2 regions of the Caloramator sp. E03 genome follow, and region 1 is predicted to be linked to the other one. Evidence: a T-box and tRNA genes for the amino acid it is inferred to sense, from the RefSeq annotation. Region 1 holds a T-box; the other holds one or more tRNA genes.

Evidence for each region. A T-box is a leader RNA that pairs with one kind of tRNA and senses whether it is charged. The one in region 1 lies ahead of pheS (phenylalanine--tRNA ligase subunit alpha), so its partner is inferred to be a tRNA-Phe.
Region 2: it encodes a tRNA-Phe, which carries the amino acid that the T-box ahead of pheS (phenylalanine--tRNA ligase subunit alpha) is inferred to sense. The anticodon was not compared.

What each region holds. Positions count from the first base shown of each region.
Region 1 is NZ_CP040093.1:776,838-787,544, reverse strand. It holds gene thrS (threonine--tRNA ligase) at 1-1,747, shown strand, start outside; ribosomal protein L20 leader region at 1,790-1,909, shown strand; gene infC (translation initiation factor IF-3) at 1,929-2,450, shown strand; gene rpmI (50S ribosomal protein L35) at 2,473-2,670, shown strand; gene rplT (50S ribosomal protein L20) at 2,695-3,054, shown strand; gene FDN13_RS03985 (TrkH family potassium uptake protein) at 3,156-4,517, shown strand; gene FDN13_RS03980 (potassium channel family protein) at 4,530-5,186, shown strand; gene FDN13_RS03975 (TrmH family RNA methyltransferase) at 5,195-5,965, shown strand; T-box leader at 5,982-6,190, shown strand; gene pheS (phenylalanine--tRNA ligase subunit alpha) at 6,239-7,258, shown strand; gene pheT (phenylalanine--tRNA ligase subunit beta) at 7,272-9,635, shown strand; gene zapA (cell division protein ZapA) at 9,762-10,337, shown strand; gene FDN13_RS03955 (hypothetical protein) at 10,461-10,707, shown strand, end outside.
Region 2 is NZ_CP040093.1:129,000-139,706, forward strand. It holds gene FDN13_RS00640 (GNAT family N-acetyltransferase) at 24-878, opposite strand; gene FDN13_RS00645 (MerR family transcriptional regulator) at 895-1,431, opposite strand; tRNA gene FDN13_RS00650 (tRNA-Glu) at 1,631-1,705, shown strand; tRNA gene FDN13_RS00655 (tRNA-Ile) at 1,709-1,785, shown strand; tRNA gene FDN13_RS00660 (tRNA-Phe) at 1,798-1,873, shown strand; gene FDN13_RS00665 (CotS family spore coat protein) at 1,899-2,951, opposite strand; tRNA gene FDN13_RS00670 (tRNA-Ile) at 3,113-3,189, shown strand; tRNA gene FDN13_RS00675 (tRNA-Thr) at 3,201-3,276, shown strand; tRNA gene FDN13_RS00680 (tRNA-Tyr) at 3,282-3,366, shown strand; gene FDN13_RS00685 (M20 metallopeptidase family protein) at 3,556-4,719, opposite strand; gene FDN13_RS00690 (S66 peptidase family protein) at 4,712-5,623, opposite strand; gene FDN13_RS00695 (tetratricopeptide repeat protein) at 5,670-6,116, opposite strand; gene FDN13_RS00700 (flagellar hook-basal body protein) at 6,183-6,926, opposite strand; gene FDN13_RS00705 (flagellar hook-basal body complex protein) at 6,938-7,705, opposite strand; gene FDN13_RS00710 (hypothetical protein) at 7,724-7,981, opposite strand; gene FDN13_RS00715 (DUF6115 domain-containing protein) at 7,912-8,313, opposite strand; gene FDN13_RS00720 (FliA/WhiG family RNA polymerase sigma factor) at 8,324-9,052, opposite strand; gene FDN13_RS00725 (flagellar brake protein) at 9,064-9,732, opposite strand; gene FDN13_RS00730 (MinD/ParA family protein) at 9,739-10,596, opposite strand; gene flhF (flagellar biosynthesis protein FlhF) at 10,596-10,707, opposite strand, start outside.

The sequences.
Region 1 (10,707 bases):
TATTGAAGTTTTAACTTTTGAAGATGAAGATGGAAGATGGGCACTTAGACATACTGCATCCCATATACTTGCTCAGGCTGTTAAAAGGCTCTATCCAAATGTTAAACTTGCAATAGGTCCTGCAATAGATACAGGGTTTTACTATGATTTTGATGCGGATTTTTCAATAACTCCTGAAATGCTTGAAACTATAGAAAAGGAAATGGAAAAAATAATAAAAGAGGATTTAAATCTTGAAAGATTTGAACTTCCAAGACAGGAAGCTATAAAGTTTATGGAAGAAAAGGGTGAGTCTTATAAGGTTGAGCTTATTAATGATCTTCCAGAGGATGCTGTAATATCTTTCTATAAACAGGGTGAATTTGTGGATCTTTGTGCTGGTCCCCACGTACCATCAACAGGTAAGGTTAAGGCTGTTAAACTTTTATCTGTTGCAGGGGCTTACTGGAGAGGAAATGAGAAAAACAAGATGCTCCAGAGAGTTTATGGTACGGCATTTACAAAAAAGAGTGAGCTTGATGAATATTTAAAAATGCTTGAAGAGGCTAAAAAGAGGGATCATAGAAAGCTTGGTAAAGAGCTTGATTTGTTCTCAATACATGAGGAAGGTCCAGGGTTCCCATTCTTCCATCCAAAGGGAATGGTAATTAGAAATATGCTTGAAGATTTTTGGAGAAAGGAACATACTAAGAGAGGTTATAAGGAGATTAAAACCCCAATAATATTAAATGAGGCACTTTGGCATCAGTCAGGGCATTGGGATCATTATAAAGAAAATATGTACTTTACAAAGATAGATGAAATGGATTATGCTATAAAACCTATGAACTGCCCAGGAGGAATACTAGTGTATAAAAATACTATGCACAGCTATAGAGAACTTCCTCTTAGAATGGGAGAGCTTGGGCTTGTACATCGCCATGAGATATCCGGTGCACTCCATGGACTTATGAGGGTTAGATGTTTCACACAGGATGATGCTCATATATTCATGATGCCATCCCAAATAAAGGATGAAGTTTTAGGTGTTATTAACCTTACAGATTATGTATATAAACTTTTTGGATTTGAATATCACGTTGAACTTTCAACAAGGCCAGAAAATTCAATGGGAAGTGATGAAGACTGGGAACATGCAACAAACTCATTAAAAGAGGCTCTTGAGGCTGCTAAGCTCGATTATAAGATTAATGAGGGAGATGGAGCTTTTTATGGGCCCAAGATAGATTTTCACCTCAAGGACTGCATAGGAAGAACATGGCAGTGTGGTACTATACAGCTTGATTTTCAAATGCCCGAGAGATTTGATTTGACTTATGTAGGTGAAGATGGAGAAAAACATAGGCCTGTAATGGTTCATAGAACAATCTTTGGAAGTATTGAGAGGTTTATAGGAATATTAATAGAGCAATATGCAGGGGCATTCCCAACATGGCTTGCTCCAGTACAAGTTAAGATTCTTCCTGTAACTGATAGGGCAAACGAATATGCAAAGCAGCTTGAAGAAAAATTAAAAGAACTTGATATAAGAGTTGAACTTGACCTTAGAAATGAGAAAATAGGATATAAAATAAGGGAAGCCCAGCTTGAAAAGGTACCTTATATGATAATACTTGGTGATAAAGAAGTTGAAGCAGGAAATGTATCAGTTAGGGCAAGGAAAGATGGAGATTTAGGAAGCATGGAATTTAATGCTTTCCTTGCAAAGATAAAAGAAGAAATAGATAAGAAAATAAGCCATATTTAATAAAATTTTATTGACACAGAATAATATATATGGTATAGTAACAATGTTAAGAAGAAGCCATCCGCTTCTCACCTTACAGCCAAGGCTCGTAAGGTTATCAGGCCCAGTTGTAATGTGTATATTATGCGGATGGAGTGCGTCCATTCGCTTTTTCTATGCCTTTTTTCCAAAATTTTGGGAGGTGAATGTTATTAGTAAACAATATTTAATTAACGAAGAAATTCGTGAAAAGGAAGTTAGGGTAATTGACAGCGAAGGTAACCAGCTTGGCATTATGTCATCAAAAGAAGCTCTCCAAATTGCAGAGTCTAAACAGCTTGACCTTGTAATGATTGCACCAGTGGCAAAACCACCTGTATGCAAGATTATGGACTATGGAAAGTTTCTCTATGAGCTTCAGAAGAAAGAAAAGGAAGCAAGAAAAAAGCAGAAGGTTATCAATGTAAAAGAAGTACGTTTAAGTCCTGTTATTGAAGAACATGATATTAATGTTAAAGCAAGAAATGCAGAAAAATTTTTAAGGGATGGCGACAAGGTCAAGGTAACTATGAGATTTCGTGGTAGAGAAGCAGATTATACTCACTTTGGAGAAAAAATATTAAAGGATTTCGCACAAAAACTCCAAGAAGTGAGTTTAATAGAAAAAGAACCAAAACTTGAAGGAAGAAATATGATAATGATTTTAAGTCCTAAGAAAGTTTGATATTAAGAGAGGAGGAAAAATTATGCCAAAAATGAAAACTCATAAGGGTGCAGCTAAAAGATATAGAAAGACTGCAAGTGGCAAATTTAAGAGAGCCCATGCATTTCACAGCCATATTTTAACTAAAAAGAGTTCAAAGAGAAAGAGAAATTTAAGAAAAGGTGCTTATGTAAATAAAGTAGAAGCAAGTAAGATAAGGAAGTTATTACCTTATCTATAATGATAAATAGAAGGAGGGAATGTTATGGCAAGAGTTAAAAGAGCAGTTCATGCACATAAAAAACGCAGAAAGATAATGAAGCTTGCAAAGGGATATTATGGTGGAAAGAGTAAGCTCTATAGAATCGCAAAACAAGCGGTAATGAGAGCATTAAGCAGTGCATATACAGGAAGAAAACTTAAAAAGAGAGATTTTAGAAAACTTTGGATTGCAAGAATAAATGCTGCTGCAAGAGCAAATGGTCTTTCATATTCAAAATTTATAAATGGGCTTAAGCTTGCAGGTGTTGACATTAACAGAAAGATGCTTGCAGACATTGCAGTTAATGATGAAGCAGCTTTTACTGAACTTGTTAATATTGCAAAAGAAAAGCTTAATGCATAATATAACGAGGCCTGTTTTTCAGGTCTCTTTGCTTTATGTAATAAAAGTGATAGAATTAGTAGGAATAGATTTTGTATGCTTTTGTCTTAGGAGGTTATAGTATGCTTATAAAAGAAGAGGCAGGCAGATTAAAGTTTATAAAACTTGAACCTGTGCAAATACTTGCCCTTGGATTTGCTACGGTTATATTTATAGGAGCACTATTGCTTTGCTTGCCTATATCTTCAGCAGACGGAAATTCAACTCCTTTTATCGATTGTATTTTTACTTCAACATCAGCAGTTTGTGTTACAGGTCTTGTTACTTTAGATACAGGAACACATTGGTCTATTTTTGGCCAGTTGATAATTATTATTTTAATTGAAATAGGTGGACTTGGGTTTATGACTTTTGCGACCTTCTTTGCAGTAATACTTGGAAGAAGGATTTCACTTCGTGAAAGGCTAATAATGCAGGAAGCTTTTAATGCTTTTAATATTCAAGGCATGGTAAGGCTTATGCTTTATGTTATGGGAATAACTTTTGCAATTGAAGGTATCGGTGCTATAATATTAATGACACAGTTTATACCTATGTATGGGATTGCTAAAGGTATATATTATGGAATATTTCATGCTGTTTCAGCTTTCTGTAATGCTGGTTTTGACCTTATTGGGGATTTTAAGAGCTTAACTCCATTCGTTGAAAATACAACTATAAATCTGACGATATGTTCTCTAATTGTAATTGGAGGTATAGGATTTGCAGTTGTTACTGAAATTATAAACAACAGGGGATTTAAAAGGCTTTCACTTCATACAAAGGTAGTACTTACAACAACAGCAATACTTATTTTATCAGGTGCAGTTTTATTCTTTCTATTTGAATATGCTAATCCCAAAACAATGCAGCCATTAAGTTTAAAGGGGAAGATACTTGCAAGTATATTTGCAGCAATAACTCCAAGGACTGCTGGTTTTAATACTATATCAACATCTGATATGACTACGGCAGGTAAGTTTCTTACTATAATATTGATGTTTATAGGAGCATCTCCAGGTTCAACAGGAGGAGGAATTAAAACATCAACCTTTACCCTTATTTTTATGACAGTTATTTCTGTAATAAGAGGAAGGGAAGATACTGAGATATTCAGGAAAAGGATAGGAAGATCCCTTGTATACAGGGCGTTGGCAATAATAATTATATCCTTTGGGCTTGTAATGTTAACTACGATGATTCTTTCAATAACTCAAGAAGGGGATTTTATTGAATATTTATACGAAGCAACTTCTGCTTTTGGTACTGTAGGTTTAACTCTTGGGCTTACTACAAGGCTGACTTTAATAGGAAAGATAATAATAATAATTACAATGTATGCTGGAAGAGTAGGACCTTTAACATTAACTTTTGCCTTTGCAAGAAGGGCACAGATAGGAAATACAAACGTTAAATATCCAGAAGATAAGCTGCTTGTTGGATAAAGGAGGATTTGTATGTTATCAAAACAATTTGTTGTAATAGGTCTTGGGAGATTTGGTTCAAGCGTTGCAACAACTTTATACTCCCTTGGAAATGAGGTACTTGCGATAGATACTGACGAAGAAATAGTACAAAGTATATCAAACAGTGTAACCCATGCAGTACAGGCAGATGCAACAGATGAGGCTACTTTGCGTTCCCTTGGCATTAGAAATTTTGATGTTGCAGTTGTAACAATAGGCTCTGATATACAATCAAGTATCATGATAACCCTTCTTTGTAAAGAGCTTGGTGTAAAATATGTTATTGCAAAGGCTCATAATGAAATGCATGCAAAGGTTTTATATAAAATAGGAGCAGATAGAGTAGTTTTTCCAGAAAGGGATATGGGAGTTAGAGTTGCTCACAATCTTTGTTCATCAAATATTCTAGATTATATAGAGCTTTCTCCTGATTATAGTATTATGGAATTAGAAGCGATACATGAATGGGAAGGTAAGTCCTTAAGGGAGCTTAATATGAGGAGCAAATATGGAATAAACGTTATGGCTATTAAAAGAAATAACGATATTAATATATCTCCAAATGCAGATGATAAAATTTATCATGGAGATGTTCTTGTAGTAATTGGAGGTACAGAAGATTTAAAAGTTCTTGAGAGGAGCAAATAATAAACTTTATGTTATCACGAGAAAACAGGATAATAAAGGACGCTTTAAAACTAAAGCAAAGGAAATATAGAGAAAAAGAAGGGCTCTTTTTGATTGAAGGAATAAGGTTTATTGAGGAGGCTATAAAGAGCGAAAGTATAAAATATGTTTTATATAGTAGCAAGGTATATGAAACAAAAGGCTATGAGAGAATACTAAACTCTTTAATAGACAAGTATGAGATATCAAATGAACTTTTAAAAGAGCTTACTGATACGGAAAATCCTCAGGGCGCTATTGGTATTGTGCATAAAAAGATATGGTCTATTGATGATATAGAAAACAATTTAATAGTTGTTTGCGATGGAATACAGGATCCAGGTAATCTTGGAACTATAATTAGAACCTGTGATGCTGCTTTTGGTGCAGTTGTTGTAATAAAGGGAAGTGTTGATGTATATAATAGTAAAACTCTTCGTTCTACAATGGGATCAATATTTCATGTACCTATTGTGTTTTATGATGATTTTAAGATTGCTGTTGAGAATATAAAAAATAAAGGCTATAGTTTATATGCAGCAGATCTTGAGGCTGATAAATATATTTATGATGTTGACTTTAGAAAAAAATCTGCTATTATAATAGGAAATGAAGCTAATGGGATTCCTTGTGAGCATATTGAGCTTGTAGATGAAAAAATTAAAATTCCAATGATTGGGAAGGCTGAATCATTAAATGCTTCTGTTGCGGCAGGAGTTATAATATATGAAGTTGTACGCCAAAGGTTTTGTACAACATAATATATACAAATACATATATAAAGCTTTGAAAGAGGCAAGTAGAATGATACTATATACAGGGAGAGAAGGTCAAAGACTGAGAGCCTTCTTATATAAAGGTCATTTGAAGTTTCCCTCTGGAGCTTCCCTGTTGAAACTAAGTAGGCAGGGACGGTAATCCGTTATAAAAATGAGTGGGCGTTTGCCAATTAGGGTGGTACCGCGAAGATAACCTTCGTCCCTTGGGATGGAGGTTATTTTTTTTGTACTATTTTACTGAAAGGAGAGATTAATGTGAAGGAACAGATTGAAAAAATAAAAACAGAGGCTTTAGAGGAAATAAAAAAGGCTACAGATAGTTTAAAACTTGATGAACTAAGGGTAAAATTTCTTGGGAAAAAAGGTGCATTAACAGGAATATTAAGGAATATGGGGAATTTATCTCCGGATGAGAGGCCTATAATAGGAAAATTTGCTAATGAAGTTAGAGAGGATATTGAAAGTGCCCTTGAAAATGCTTTAAAGCAGGTGAAAGAAAAAGAGAAAAATATAAGGCTTTCTTTAGAATCTGTTGATATTACTATGCCAGGACGTAAAAAGGAGATAGGAAACCTTCATCCTATTACAAAAGTTTTAGATGAAATAAAGGAGATATTCTTTGGAATGGGTTTTTCAATTGCTGAAGGTCCAGACATTGAGCTTGATTATTACAACTTTGAGGCGTTAAATATCCCTAAAAATCATCCTGCAAGGGATGAACAGGATACTTTTTATATAAGTGATTCTGTTGTTTTAAGAACACAGACATCTCCTGTACAGGTTAGGACTATGGAAAAAGTAAAGCCTCCTATAAGAATTATAGCTCCAGGAAGGGTATATAGGTCTGATGCAGTTGATGCAACACATTCTCCAACTTTCCATCAGATTGAAGGCCTTGTAGTAGATAAAGGAATAACTATGGCAAATCTTTATGGAACATTAGATACCTTTGCAAAAAGGTTTTTTGGTGAAAAAACAAGAACAAGGTTTAGGCCTCATCATTTTCCATTTACAGAGCCTTCGGCTGAGATGGATATATCCTGCCATGTGTGTGATGGAAAAGGCTGTAGGGTATGTAAAGGAAGTGGATGGATTGAAATATTAGGTTCAGGAATGGTTCATCCAGATGTATTAAGAAAGGGTGGAATTGATCCTGAAATTTATAGCGGTTTTGCTTTTGGATTAGGCCTTGAGAGGATAGTTATGAAGAAATTTGAAATTGATGATATAAGGCTTTTTTATGAAAACGACGTAAGGTTTTTAAAGCAATTCTAAGGAGGGATATGATATGAAAGTTCCATATAAATGGCTCTGTGAATATGTTGATTTAGATAAAAATATAAACGAAGTGGCAGAAGCTTTAACTTTGTCAGGCTCAAAGGTTGAGGAAGTTTATGAGGCAGGAAAAGAAATAGAAAAGGTTGTAACAGGAAAGATAATTAAAACTGAGAAACATCCAGATGCAGATAAGCTTACAATATGTAAAGTAGATGTTAAGGATGGAATAATTCAAATTGTAACTGGAGCTACAAATATAAAAGAAGGGGATATTGTTCCTGTTGCACTTCATGGTTCAAGTTTACCTGGAGGAGTAAAAATAAAGAAAGGAAAACTAAGAGGTGTTGAGTCAAATGGTATGCTCTGCTCCGAGGCTGAGCTTGGAATTGCTAATGAAAATTCTGTTCATGGCATTATGATACTTCCAGAGAATACCCCTATAGGCGAAGATATTAAAAAGGTTCTTGGACTTGATGGAGGAGTCTTAGATTTTGAAATAACTTCAAATAGAGCTGATTGTTTTAGTATATATGGCATTGCGAGAGAGGCAGCTGCAACGTTTAATAAAGAGCTAAAAGAACTTGAAACGCAGTTTAATGAAGTGGATGACGATATTAAAAAATATCTTTCTGTTGAAATTAAGAGCAATCTTTGCAGAAGATATGCAGCAAAGATGATTAAAAATGTAAAAATAAAACCATCTCCTGAATGGATGCAAGAGAGATTAAAACAATGTGATGTGAGACCTATCAATAATATAGTTGATATAACAAACTACGTAATGCTTGAACTTGGTCAGCCAATGCATGCTTTTGATTATAGGTATATAACAGATAAGAAGATAGTAGTTAGGACTGCGAAGGATAATGAGAAGTTTGTAACCCTTGATAGTGTTGAAAGAAATCTTGATTCTTCAATGCTTGTCATTGCAGATGGAGAAAGACCAATAGGTATTGCAGGAGTTATGGGTGGAGAAAATTCTGAAATTAAAGATGATACTACAACAGTTATATTTGAATTTGCAAATTTTGATGGGACTAATGTTAGGCTTACTTCAAAGAAGCTTGGATTAAGGACTGATGCATCTTCAAAGTTTGAAAAAGATATAGATCCTAATTTAATAGATTTAGCACTAAAAAGAGCATGCTATTTAGTTGAACTTATTGGGGCTGGAGAGGTTGTTAAAGGAACTATAGATATATATGAAAACGTAATAAAGCCTCATACAATTGAGGTTAAGCCATCTTGGATAAATAAGTTTCTTGGAATTGAAATAAGCCCTACTGATATGAAAAGAATACTTGAAAGCCTGAAAATGAAGGTTGAAGGGGATGAAGAGTTTAAAATCGAGGTTCCAACCTTTAGGCAGGATTTAAAAATAAAAGAAGATATTGCAGAAGAAATAGTTAGGATTTATGGATATGATAAAATACCTAATAATAAGATAAAGGGAGAGGCTGTTGAGGCTGTTTGGTCATTAGAGCAAAGTTTAACGAGAAAAGTTAAAAACCTTATGGTAGGATGTGGACTTTATGAGGCTATGACTTATTCCTTTGTAAGTCCTAAGGTATTTAATCTTGTAAATCTTCCTGAAAATCATGAACTTAGAAATGCCATTAAAATATTAAATCCCCTAGGAGAAGATTTTAGCATTATGAAAACTACGGGTATTCCATCAATGCTTGAATGCCTTTCAAGGAATTATAAAAGGGATAATGAAGAAGCTAAATTATTTGAAATAACAAAGGTTTATATTCCATCAGAAAATCCACTTCCTGATGAATATGAAAAACTTATTATAGGTATGTATGGAAAAGTTGACTTTTTTGATTTAAAGGGTATTGTTGAAAATCTTTTAGATATGCTTGGAATCGATAAAGTTGAATTTGAAAGAGAAGAAGATAATAGCATTTTTCATCCAGGAAGAGCAGCAAGAATAAATATAAGGAAAAAGAATGCAGGAGTATTTGGAGAAGTGCATCCTGATGTTGCTGAAAACTATGAGATTGAAGAAAGAGTGTATGTGGCAGAAATTGATTTGAAAACATTATTTTCAGCATCAAAATCTGAAAAGATATACAAACCTCTTCCAAAGTTCCCTGCAATTACAAGAGACATTGCAATGATAGTAGATGAAAATATTACTGTTTCAGAGCTTGAAAAGACGATTAAAAAATCAGGAAATGAGCTTATTGAATCAATAAAGCTATTTGATGTTTATAAAGGAAAGCAAATCCCGGAAGGGCTAAAGAGTGTTGCTTTTTCAATAACTTTTAGAGCTGAGGATAGAACTTTAAAGGATGAGGAAGTAAATAAAATACATGAAAGTATAATTGATACCTTAAAGAAAAAATTTAATGCTCAATTAAGATAAAATAATGCAACCCTCAAAAATTATAGTGAAAAAAATAAGATTAATTGGTAAAATATAATTAATACGGTTTTGTATAATTATGATTTAAAAGTTTAGTTGCTTTAATAAAGTTTGAGGGGTGCTGTTATGCCTAAAAATAAAGTAACGGTTAAAATAAATGGAGTTGAATATATATTAACTGGCGATGAAAATGAAGGGTATTTGTTTTCTATTGCAAATTATATTGATAAGAAAATAAGAGAAACGCTTACGAGTAATCCTAAACATAATAATTCATCTGCTGCTGTGCTTGCTGCTTTGACGGTTGCTGATGAGCTTTTCAAGTTAAAAAAGGTAATTGAAGAGCCTGAGAAAAAACTAAAGAAACTCCAAACAGAGTATGATGATTTATATGATGCCTATACTGCAATGTCAAGGGAGTATGAAGAATATAAATCTAAACAGCAGGCAATAGATGATGACATGAATGTGTTAAAAAATCAATATGATGAACTCTATACAAGTTATATTAGTAGAAATGATGAGTTTGAAAGACTTGAGAAGGAAAATGAACAATTAAAGGAAAAGAATGAAATTCTTCAAGGTGAACTTGAAAATTTACGGAATGAAATTGCTAATCTAAAAGATCAGCTTCTTGAAAGCCAGATTGAATTGGTGAGGGTTAAAAAGGAATTTAAAGATTTACAAAATAAAAGGAAATAATTCTAAACGCCATGAAAAATATTGTTATTTTTCATGGCGTTTAGAAATAGTAAATAAACTTTGTACATATATATAAATAGAATAATTATAAGAGGAATCCTTATGCCTCTATACAGCCAAAAGGTGGTTAAGTCAAAGTATAAATCATTTCATACATTTTTATCAAAAAACATTAGATACGATAGTTGTAAAGATAAGATTATTAAAGACATACCATATCATACAGAAAGAGTAATAAAAATTGAATGCTTTGCAACACCTAAATATATAGATGTAATGTTAAATGTTGAGATTTACTATATTTGCTGTATTGAGGAGAACGGGAGCCTTTTTAATTATCCTTGTGTACTTGATGAAGATATATTAATAA
Region 2 (10,707 bases), 650 kb from region 1:
ATATAAAATAAACTAAAGCAATATTAATTATTATTTTTTAAAATAATTGAAGCACTTCCATATAAAAACTCAAAACCATATTTTTTATACAAATTTATAGCCTTTTTATTATTACTATCTACAGTAAGATATAACTTTTCAATTCCGTTTGCTTTGCAACTTTTTATAATTTCATTTAAAAAATAATATCCAAAACCTCTACCTTGAAATTCTTGTACTATTCCAAAGTTCACAAGATAATAACTATTCTGTGTCTTAATAATTTGCCCATATCCTATTGGTGATCCTTTATATTCAATAAAAAAACATAAATTTTTTAGAAACTTACTGCTATTTTCTTCATAAATTACTTCATTTAACGTTAATTCTATTCTATCTTTAACCTTTGAAAAAATGTCATTTTGCAACATTACTCTAATGTTTTCCTCATGACCTATTTTCATTTTCCTTACAAATAAATCATTACTATTATTATAGTCTATTTCCGTATTTTTACTCAAAATATCTAAATACATATATAAATAGTTTTCTTTTATTTTTATATTATAATATTTTTTATACATGCTTATATTTAGTTTTTTATATTTTATTTTTAATTTATACTCGTTATTTTTAAAATCATTTTTTAAAATATAAAGCAACTTAAAAAAAGAAAAAGTTTTGTTTGTTGGAATAACAAAAACTTCATAATCATTATGAAAAAATAATATGCATTGTAATATATAATTTTCATAAACTAAAAAGCAAGTTTTTTTTAATACATGTTTTATAATGCTTGAATTAAATTCGCTGTGAAAGTTCGCGTTTTGTGATACATTATTAATTATCCTCTTTATATAAATTATATCTTTAATTTTAGCATTATTAATTGTAAGCATTTTGGCACCTTCATAATTATTTATCTTTTTTAAATATTTTTGATAAAAAACCTTTCTTGCGCTCTTTCTCATATTTTAGCTTTTCCTTCAGTTCAATTATTTCATAAGATTTTTGCTTTAGTTCCATTTTTAATTTCATATTTTCGCTGATAAGTACATCTCTTTCTTTGCTACTAATGTTTTTATTAAGTTCATTTATATTACAATTAATCTCCTGCAATTTTTCATTAATTATCTTTATTATGTTCTGACTTAAGGGAAGTAAAGAAGCGTCATTGCCATCAAAGGTCAAATCCTTTGCTATTGCAATTTCCTGTAATCCTTCAAATCTATTATCTTCTAATATTTTTTTAATTTGACCGTTAGTATAACCTTGCTGCTGAAGTTGTCTAATAAAAATTAATTTATCAAATTCTTTTTGAGTGAAAAACCTTCTGCCATTAACATCCCTTGGTATATTTAGATTGAATTCCTTTTCGTAATATCTAATTACCGAAGCCTTATATCCTGTTTTTTCACAAACATCTTTAAATGTATACGTTATTCCACCCATATTACCACCCCACATATATATTCTTTAAAATATAATATTTTCCTTCTAAATATGTGGAGTAATCAAATACAAAAATATACAACATATTTACATTATATGTTAATCCATTGTCGAATAACAAAAAATATTAAAAAACATATTGACTATATCTTCATATCATGATATATTATATTTCGTCAGCTATATATTATAACAATGTGGCCCCTTGGTCAAGTGGTTAAGACATCGCCCTTTCACGGCGGTAACATGGGTTCGAATCCCGTAGGGGTCACCACTTGGGTCTTTAGCTCAGCTGGCTAGAGCAACCGGCTCATAACCGGTCGGTCCGGGGTTCGAATCCCTGAAGGCCCACCATTAAATTAATACGGCCAGATAGCTCAGTCGGTAGAGCAGTGGACTGAAAATCCTCGTGTCGCTGGTTCGATTCCGGCTCTGGCCACCAAAAGCAACTTTCAAAGTTGCTTTTTTTATTTATTTAAACCATAATAATTTATAAAGTCCTCTATAAATTTATCCTGCATATCAATATATCTTAAAATTCGATTTAGCTTTTTTAAATATTTTTCATCTTCCCACTTTTTATGTTTATGATATCTTTTAATTCCTAACTTCCAAAACTTATGAGGAAAAATTATAAAGGCAAGCATTATTTCATATTCTTCCAAAGATAATGGATTTACTTTTGAATATTCTAATATTAATTCTTGAGCTTTATTAAAATCCCATGAGTAAATTCTTTTATGCATTATTCTTCTTATAAATTTTGCAACATCGTAAACACAAATATCATAGGTTATACTATCAAAATCAATTAAATATACATTTCCAATATCATCTATTATAATATTTTGATAATAAAAACTATCATGGCATATACTTTTCTCGTACTTTGCTCTTTTAAGTAAATCATAATATTTAGATTCATCAAGCATTTTAATTGAAATATCCATATATTTAATTGCTCCATCAATAGCATTAAAATATTGAATATCAAATATGCTTTTTACTTTTTTATCTTCAATTATCTTTTTAAATTTTAAAAGATCTTGCTTTCTTTTTCTAAGTTCTAAAGGCCAATTTTTTATCTTGTTTTCTATTTTTATTTCTTTATAATAAAAACCTTTTGATTTTAAATGGAACTCAGCAAGCAATTTAATAGCCATTTTAAGCTCATCTATATCATATATATTGCATTCTCTACCTTCAATCCATTCTGTCACGTAATATATTGATTTTTTTGTTTTAACATATTCTTTGCCATCTGATGTAAGTATAAATGATGCTATATTATTAAATCCATTATTATTAAGATATTTAATTAAATGATAATTTTTTATAACTTTTTTATTGCTATGCCTTACTTTCTTTAAACAATAACTTTTATTATTGAATTTAATTTTGTATACGTTTCTAATTTTTTCTATACTTTCAGGTTCTATTGCATAGTGCTTTAAAATTTTTTTTACTTTGCTATATTCATCATAATTTATTTTATTATTAGATTGTAGATTTGATGGCATAAGATACTCCTTACAAATGTTATAATAAAGTATATTTATAATGTTTGTAATTTATTACCTGTTTATTTATCATTTATGATAATATATATTATGATATATATTTATTAAAAATATATATTGACATACGCGCAGCTATATTTTATAATAAGAAATATCCGAGAGGGCCTTTAGCTCAGCTGGCTAGAGCAACCGGCTCATAACCGGTCGGTCCGGGGTTCGAATCCCTGAAGGCCCACCATTTCATAATACGCCGGCTTAGCTCAATCGGTAGAGCAACTGACTTGTAATCAGTAGGTTATTGGTTCGATTCCGATAGCCGGCTCCATACGAGGAGGGATTCCCGAGCGGCCAAAGGGGGCAGACTGTAAATCTGTTGTCAGTGACTTCGATGGTTCGAATCCATCTCCCTCCACCAAAGTGCAAGAAAACCTTGCACTTTTTTTATGCCTTGTTTTAAATAAAAAAATAGCTTCTACTATCGTAGAAGCGGCATAAGGCAAATCTTCCCTTTGAGTTTAAATTTATATTACAAAAAATATATAGCTAAGTCAACATATTTATTTCATTTATAGAAGATTATTCCTGCATAACTGTATACAGTATTTTATTCTTTTAAGAACTTATATGCAAAAGCTGCCTGTGCTGCACATCCGACTATCATACAACTTTCATCGATATCAAAATAGCTTCCATGAGCTGGATTTATAATACCCTTTTCTTCATTCCTACATCCTAATCTGTAATATAAAGCGGGAATTATTTGTGCATAATAAGCAAAATCTTCTACTCCCATAGAAGGCTTTTCAATTTCGATAAACTCAGCAATTTTATCTTTCTCTATAATATCCTTAAATAAATTAAACAGCTCATTATCATTTTGAAATGATGGATAACCTTCAATATATTCAAAGCTTGCTTTCCCCCTATACAATTTTGCAGTATTTTCAACAATCTCTTTAACTCTTCCTACACAATAATCTCTTAAATCTTTTCCAAGAGTTCTTATTATACCCTCCATAACTACACTTGAACTTATAGCATTAAGTGCAGTACCTCCATTAATTTTTCCTATTGTTATAATAGCATTGTCAACTGCTGCAATTTCCCTTGAAACAATACCTTGAAGATTATCAATTATTTTTGCAGCTATATATATACTATCAACTCCATCTTCAGGGTGAGCTCCATGGGATCCCTTTCCCCTAACGTTTATTGTAAAAGGATTTGAAGCTGCACATACTACTCCCTTTTTTACTCCTATTTTACCTAAGCTCATAGTTTCATCTACATGAAGAGCAATTATGGCTTTAACTTTATCTAAGCAACCATATTCTATCATTTCCTTTGCTCCTCCATAAGTCTCTTCAGCTGGCTGAAATATTAGCCTAACTGTACCATCAAGTTCTTTTTCTATTTCTTTTAATATTGCTGCAGCACCTATTTGAATTGCAGTATGCCCATCATGACCACAGGCATGCATATATCCTTCAATTTGTGATTTATAAGGTACATCTTTTAAATCAACAACCTCTAAGGCATCCATATCTGCTCTCAAAGCTACTATTTTATTCTTTTTGGAACCAATATCAGCTATAATACCATTATTATCGTATTTTGTATATTTAATACCAAGTTCTTTTAAATAAGACTCAACAAGCTCTGTAGTCTTATAAAGCTTATTATCAATTTCAGGATACTTATGAAGGCTTCTTCTTATTGTAACCATCATATCATATACGTTTTTAGCTTTTTCTAAAAAATTATTCATTGCTTACACCATCCTCCATAAAATATAGTTTATTATTTTCTATCCTCACCTTTACATTTAACGGTATTGTAATTTTTCTTTTTTCATGTCCCACTAAAAAGTCATAATATATTGGCAGCTGTATTTTTGAAAAAAAATCAAATATAACTTGATTAAAGGAAAGGCTTTTATCTTTATCTTCAGCCTCACAATTTGTAAACTGTCCAAGTATAACAGCTTTTACTTTATTAAAAACACCACATAACTTGAGCTGATAGAGCATCCTGTCAATTTTATATGGTTCTTCATCTATATCCTCAATAAATAATATTTTATCTTTAAATAAATTTTCATAGGCAGTACCCAATAGAGAGCATATCAAACTTAAGTTTCCACCTAAGATTCTACCTTCAACATCTTTTTGATTGATTGCATTTAAACTATAAGCTTTTCCTTTGATATTGCCAGTTACGCATTCAATAAATTTTTTAATTGTAAAATCATCATTTTCAGATATATCTGATGCTAACATTGGTCCATGAAATGTTACAAGTTTTGTATTTTTAAATATTGCAAAATGTAGTGCCGTTATGTCACTATAACCACAAAATATCTTTGGATTATTTCTTATCACATCATAATCAATCATATCAAGTATTCTTATTGTGCCATAGCCTCCCCTAAGGCATATTATTGCATCTATACTCTTGTCCATAAAAAATTTATTTATATCATTTACACGTATTTTATCTTCTCCAGCAAGAAAGCCATGCCTTTGAAAGCAGCTATCTCCTAAAACTACATCAAAACCCATCTCTTTTAAAATATTAACTCCTCTTTCTATACTATCTTTATCATAAGCAGGGCTTGCCGGAGCAATTATACCTATTTTACTACCTATCTTTAACTTCTTTGGTTTTATCAAATTACCACTCCCTCTATAAAAATAAATGCTTCCAAAAGGAAGCACCCTATGAATAGCATATCAGACTTAATAGCTTTTTTTCAATATCTTTAATTTTAACATCTTCACTATAGGATAAACAAAGTTTTATAATTCTATATGCTGTTTTAAAATCTTTGTTTATGTAGTATATATATGCAAGGTTTATGTAGCTATTTATAAATTTAGAATCAAGTTCAATACAATTTAAAAAGCACTCTACTGCTAATTTATAATTATCAGTTTCAAGGTACGCAGTTCCAAGATTATAATATATTACTGCATTTATAAGTCCATTTTTTATAGCTTCTTTAAAATGATAAATCGCAGAAAAATACTTTTTTTCACAACAGCAACAAAGACCCATATAGTAATTATAGAGCTTATAATTATCTTTAAAATTTTTTTCTATTAACTTTTTGGCATAATTAATATCATTTTCATTTATAAATTTAATTATATATTTTTCTAACATAGCTTTCTCCTTTAAAGTTTCATTTTACTTTTAAATTATATACTTTAAAGGAGATTTTTATACCTACTATTTACTTCTTAAATTATTAGCAATCTGCCACATTTCATCAGCAGACTTTACAATTCTTGAATTGATTTCAAAGGCTCTTTGTGTAATAAGCATGTCAGTAAGCTCTTTTGGCATATCAACGTTCGATTTTTCTATAAATCCCTGCTTTAAAATACCCTTTGCAATTTCAGGATCATTTTGAGCTTTAAAAAGGTTTTCACCACAAGACACTAATTCATCCCTATTAACAAAATCATATATATTAATTTTACCAATTGTATCACTATTAGAATATATATTTCCTTCGCTATCTATGTTTATTTTCTCACTTAATTTTTGTGGATCATAGTTATCAATATCAAGCACATATCCAGATGAATGTACAAAATTTCCGTCTTTATCTATATTAAAAGCACCATCTCTTGTATAATAATAGTTACCATCTGAGTCCTTTACCCTAAAAAATCCATTACCATCTATTGCGATATCTGATATTTTATTAGTTTCTGTTAATACGCCCTGCTTAAAATCTCTTACAATAGTTTCAGCTTTGCTTCCACTTCCTTGAGTGAGCTTATCACGATTACTACTTGTTATTGGAACACCAAGTCTGTCCAATTTATTATACATAATATCTTCAAAGGCAAGATCATTTTTTTTGTATCCATTAGTATCTACATTGCTTATATTATTTGATATAATATCAAGTTTATTTTGATTAGAATAAAGACCTGATCTGCCATTCCATAGTATCTTTAACATAATATCACCTCTTATTTAACACTTCCAACCTCATTTATTGCCTTCCCAAGAGTTTCATCCATTTGTTGTAATACTTTTTGGTTTGCCTCATAGCTTCTCATAATCTTTATCATATCTGTAATTATTTCTGTAGCATCAACATTTGATTTTTCAAGATATCCTTGTTTTACATCAGAGTTTACAATATTAGGTTCAATATCTGAAGTATAATTATTTGAAGAATCCTTTATTAGATTTTGTTTATCATCAAAATTACTAATATAGAACTTTACTATATTATCACCAGTATTAATAGTTCCATCTGATGAAAGTTCAAAATTTAGATCCTTTACACTTATTTCTATTTCATTGTCATTTTCATCTAATCCTAAAACTTTATATCCTTCCATTGTTGTAAGATAACCTTCTGAATCGATTTTAAACCTTCCATTTCTTGTATAAAACTTATTTCCATCGCCATCAACTACAGTGAAAAAACCTTCTCCATTAATTGCAAAGTCAAGATTTCTGTTAGTTTCTTCTAATATTCCTTGAGAATAATCAGTTTTAACTTCATCTATTCCCACTGCCATCCCCAAATTTCCTAAAGGGTTTCTATATCCTTTTCCGTTTATAATCTTATCCCTATTTTCAACCATTACATCTTGAAATGTTTTTAAAGCTATCTTATCTTTTTTATATCCGGGAGTATTTATATTAGCAGCATCATTACTTAAGTTTTCCTGTTGTATTTGCCTTGTTATCATTCCAGAAGCAGCAATATATAGACCTCTAATCATAGTTTGCACCTCAACCTTCTATTTTTTATCGCCTTCAAAGTAGGCTTTAATTTCATCGGGATAAATCATTCCCATTTTTCTTGCCATCATTTCAATTTTATACTTAGGTATTTGGCTATATGAAAAAGAACTTAAAATTAAGGTAGAAATCATTATTCCAACTCCAAGACCTAATAAGAAATTACTATCTTTAAATAAATAACTTATTATTTTTTTTGTTTTCTTAAACCAATCCTTAATAGTACCTCCCCCTTCCCTATCATCAATTTTGAACATATCTCATCTATAGACATTCCTTTATCATAAAGCTCAAATATAATATCGTTTAAATCTTTTCTTTCTATATCATTATCATTATTTTCGCTTTTTTCATCTTCAGTATCTTTTTTCTCTACATATTGTTCAATAATTTCATTTAAAATAATCAAAGAATTTTCTAAATCATTCACTCGGTTTGACAATTCTTTAATCTTTTCTTTCATGGAATTCATATCTTCAAAAAATTCAAATGAACTAACTTCATTTTTAGAGTTTTCCTTATTTTCAACTCTTTTTCTGATAGCAACATATATAATAATCAGTCCAGAAAGAGTCAATATATAAATCATAATAATCTCCTTATAAATAATTTAATTTCTTAAGGTTTTCCCTTAGCCTTACAATAGCTCTGCTGTGCAGCTGTGAAACCCTCGATTCAGAAATATTTAATATTTTACCAATTTCTTTTAAAGTTAACTTTTCAAAATAATATAGATTAAGTATTATCTTATCTTTCTCTGAAAGCATATCTATAGCCTTTTTTAACATATTTTGCTTTTCATTATCTTCTATTATTACATCCGGCTGAGGGCTTGTACTATCTTTTATAATACTTTTAAACTTTACATCCTCCTCATCAGATTTAAAAAGCACTTCATCAAGAGATATGATTGATATGTAATTTATATAGGACTCAATGTTCCTAATCTCTTCAGTTGACATCCCACTATAATTTGAAAGTTCCTCTTCGGTAGGTTCTCTATTAAGTTTTGTTTCTAATTCATTTTTTAATTGATTAAGATAATTCAATTTAGAAAAAGCACTCTTTGGTATCCAGCTTATCTTTCTAAGCTCGTCTATAATTGCACCTCTTATTCTTAAGGTAGCATAAGTTTCAAACTTTAAACCCTTTGTAGGATCAAACCGTTCAATAGCATCTATTAATCCTATTATGCCAAAACTAATCAAATCCTCATATTCAAGCCCTGGTGGTTTCCCGGCAACAAGCCTTGATGCAATATATTTTACATAAGGCAAATATTTTATAATCATCTCTTCCCTTTCATCAAAGTGTTGATAGCATTTCATAGCTTCACCTCCTACTTAAACAGCTTACTTTGTTCACGAAGCTTATCAAAAATAAATTTTATTATTTTATCCCTTAATCTTTCATCTATTTTTTCATACCTTAATGCTATTTTATAATTTTTACCAGCTTCATCATAATCACACCTTACTACTTTACATAATACATTAATTTCATCAGGTACTTTGATTGAAAGTAAAATAAAATCATTATGCTTTGCACTTTTTTTAGATATTATTTTTACTCCTCCACCACTTATATCAATAGTTACTGTTTTTTCTAGGTTTTTAAAATATCCAATAGGAACATCAGCTAAATCTATATATACTCTATTTTCAGGTAATATAAAATACTTTACATCCATAACAATTGGAAGTCTAAAATATTCTCTCCTTTGAACTCTTTCAATTACCTCAGGAAAACTTAACATTGCAAGCTGAATATTTTTTTCCTTCGTTTTTCCTAAAACAACTGAACGGCATTTAAATACTTCTTTTTCGTTTGCTATGTAGTATTCAATTATACTACCTATATGAATCATCATATATTTGCTTCCAGAAATAGGCATACCAATGAGTATGTATTCATTTTTTATATCCTGAATACTGCTCTTATACGTTATGTCATTTTCAATTATTTCTAAATTTTGATTGACATTTAATTTGATTTTATAATCCAACATAACATATCACCCTAAAAACTTTAATATTTTACTTATATATTCCTTAACAGTTGAGTTTTTATTTTTTTCTTCTTGCCCCAATATTTCTGATGATATTCTATAAATGCACAGTCCTGCTTCACATTTTGGATACAAAGATATAAAAGGTCTTTGTTCTTTTACTGCAAGTCTTACCTTTGAGTCCTCAACAATATAGCCAAGGTATTTAACCTCTCTTCCTAAAAATGCCTTTACTGTTTTAAAAAGTTTATCAAAAGTATCACGCCCTTCAATTATATTTCTTGTTCTGTTTACAATAATTCCTATATTGCTTTTTATTCCTTCATTAATTAATATCTTAATAAGACTATAGGCATCAGTTAATGCTGAAGGCTCAGGATTTGTTACAACTATTATTTCATCTGCAAACTCTAAAAGTGTTAAGGATGTTTTAGACAATCCTGCCCCCATATCTATAATCAAAATATCTGTATCCTGAATCTTAGAAAATTCATTTACGATTATTTTTCTTTTTTCATCATTAAGCTCAAAAAGCCCACTTATCCCAGATCCACCTGGAATTATCTTAACTCCTTCATCAGTTAATGCATATACATCATCTATAGTCTTGTTATTATATAAAATATCATAAATTGTATATTTTGTTTTTATTCCAAACAATATATCAACATTTGCCATACCAAAATCAGCATCAAGTATTGTTACTTTAAGGCCTCGTTTACTTAGGGCAATTCCAAGATTAATTGCAACATTTGTTTTGCCAACGCCACCTTTTCCACTTGATATAGCAATTACTTTAAATTTATTTGAACTATTTTGTTTTCTATTTTTTATCAAATTCCTTAAATTTGAAGCCTGATCCATTAGTTATCATCTCCCAGTACCAGTTTCAATAGCCTATCTTTGTTTGCTTCTTCAATATCTTCAGGTACATTTTGTCCTGTAGTAATAAATGAAATTGGTACATTCCCATAA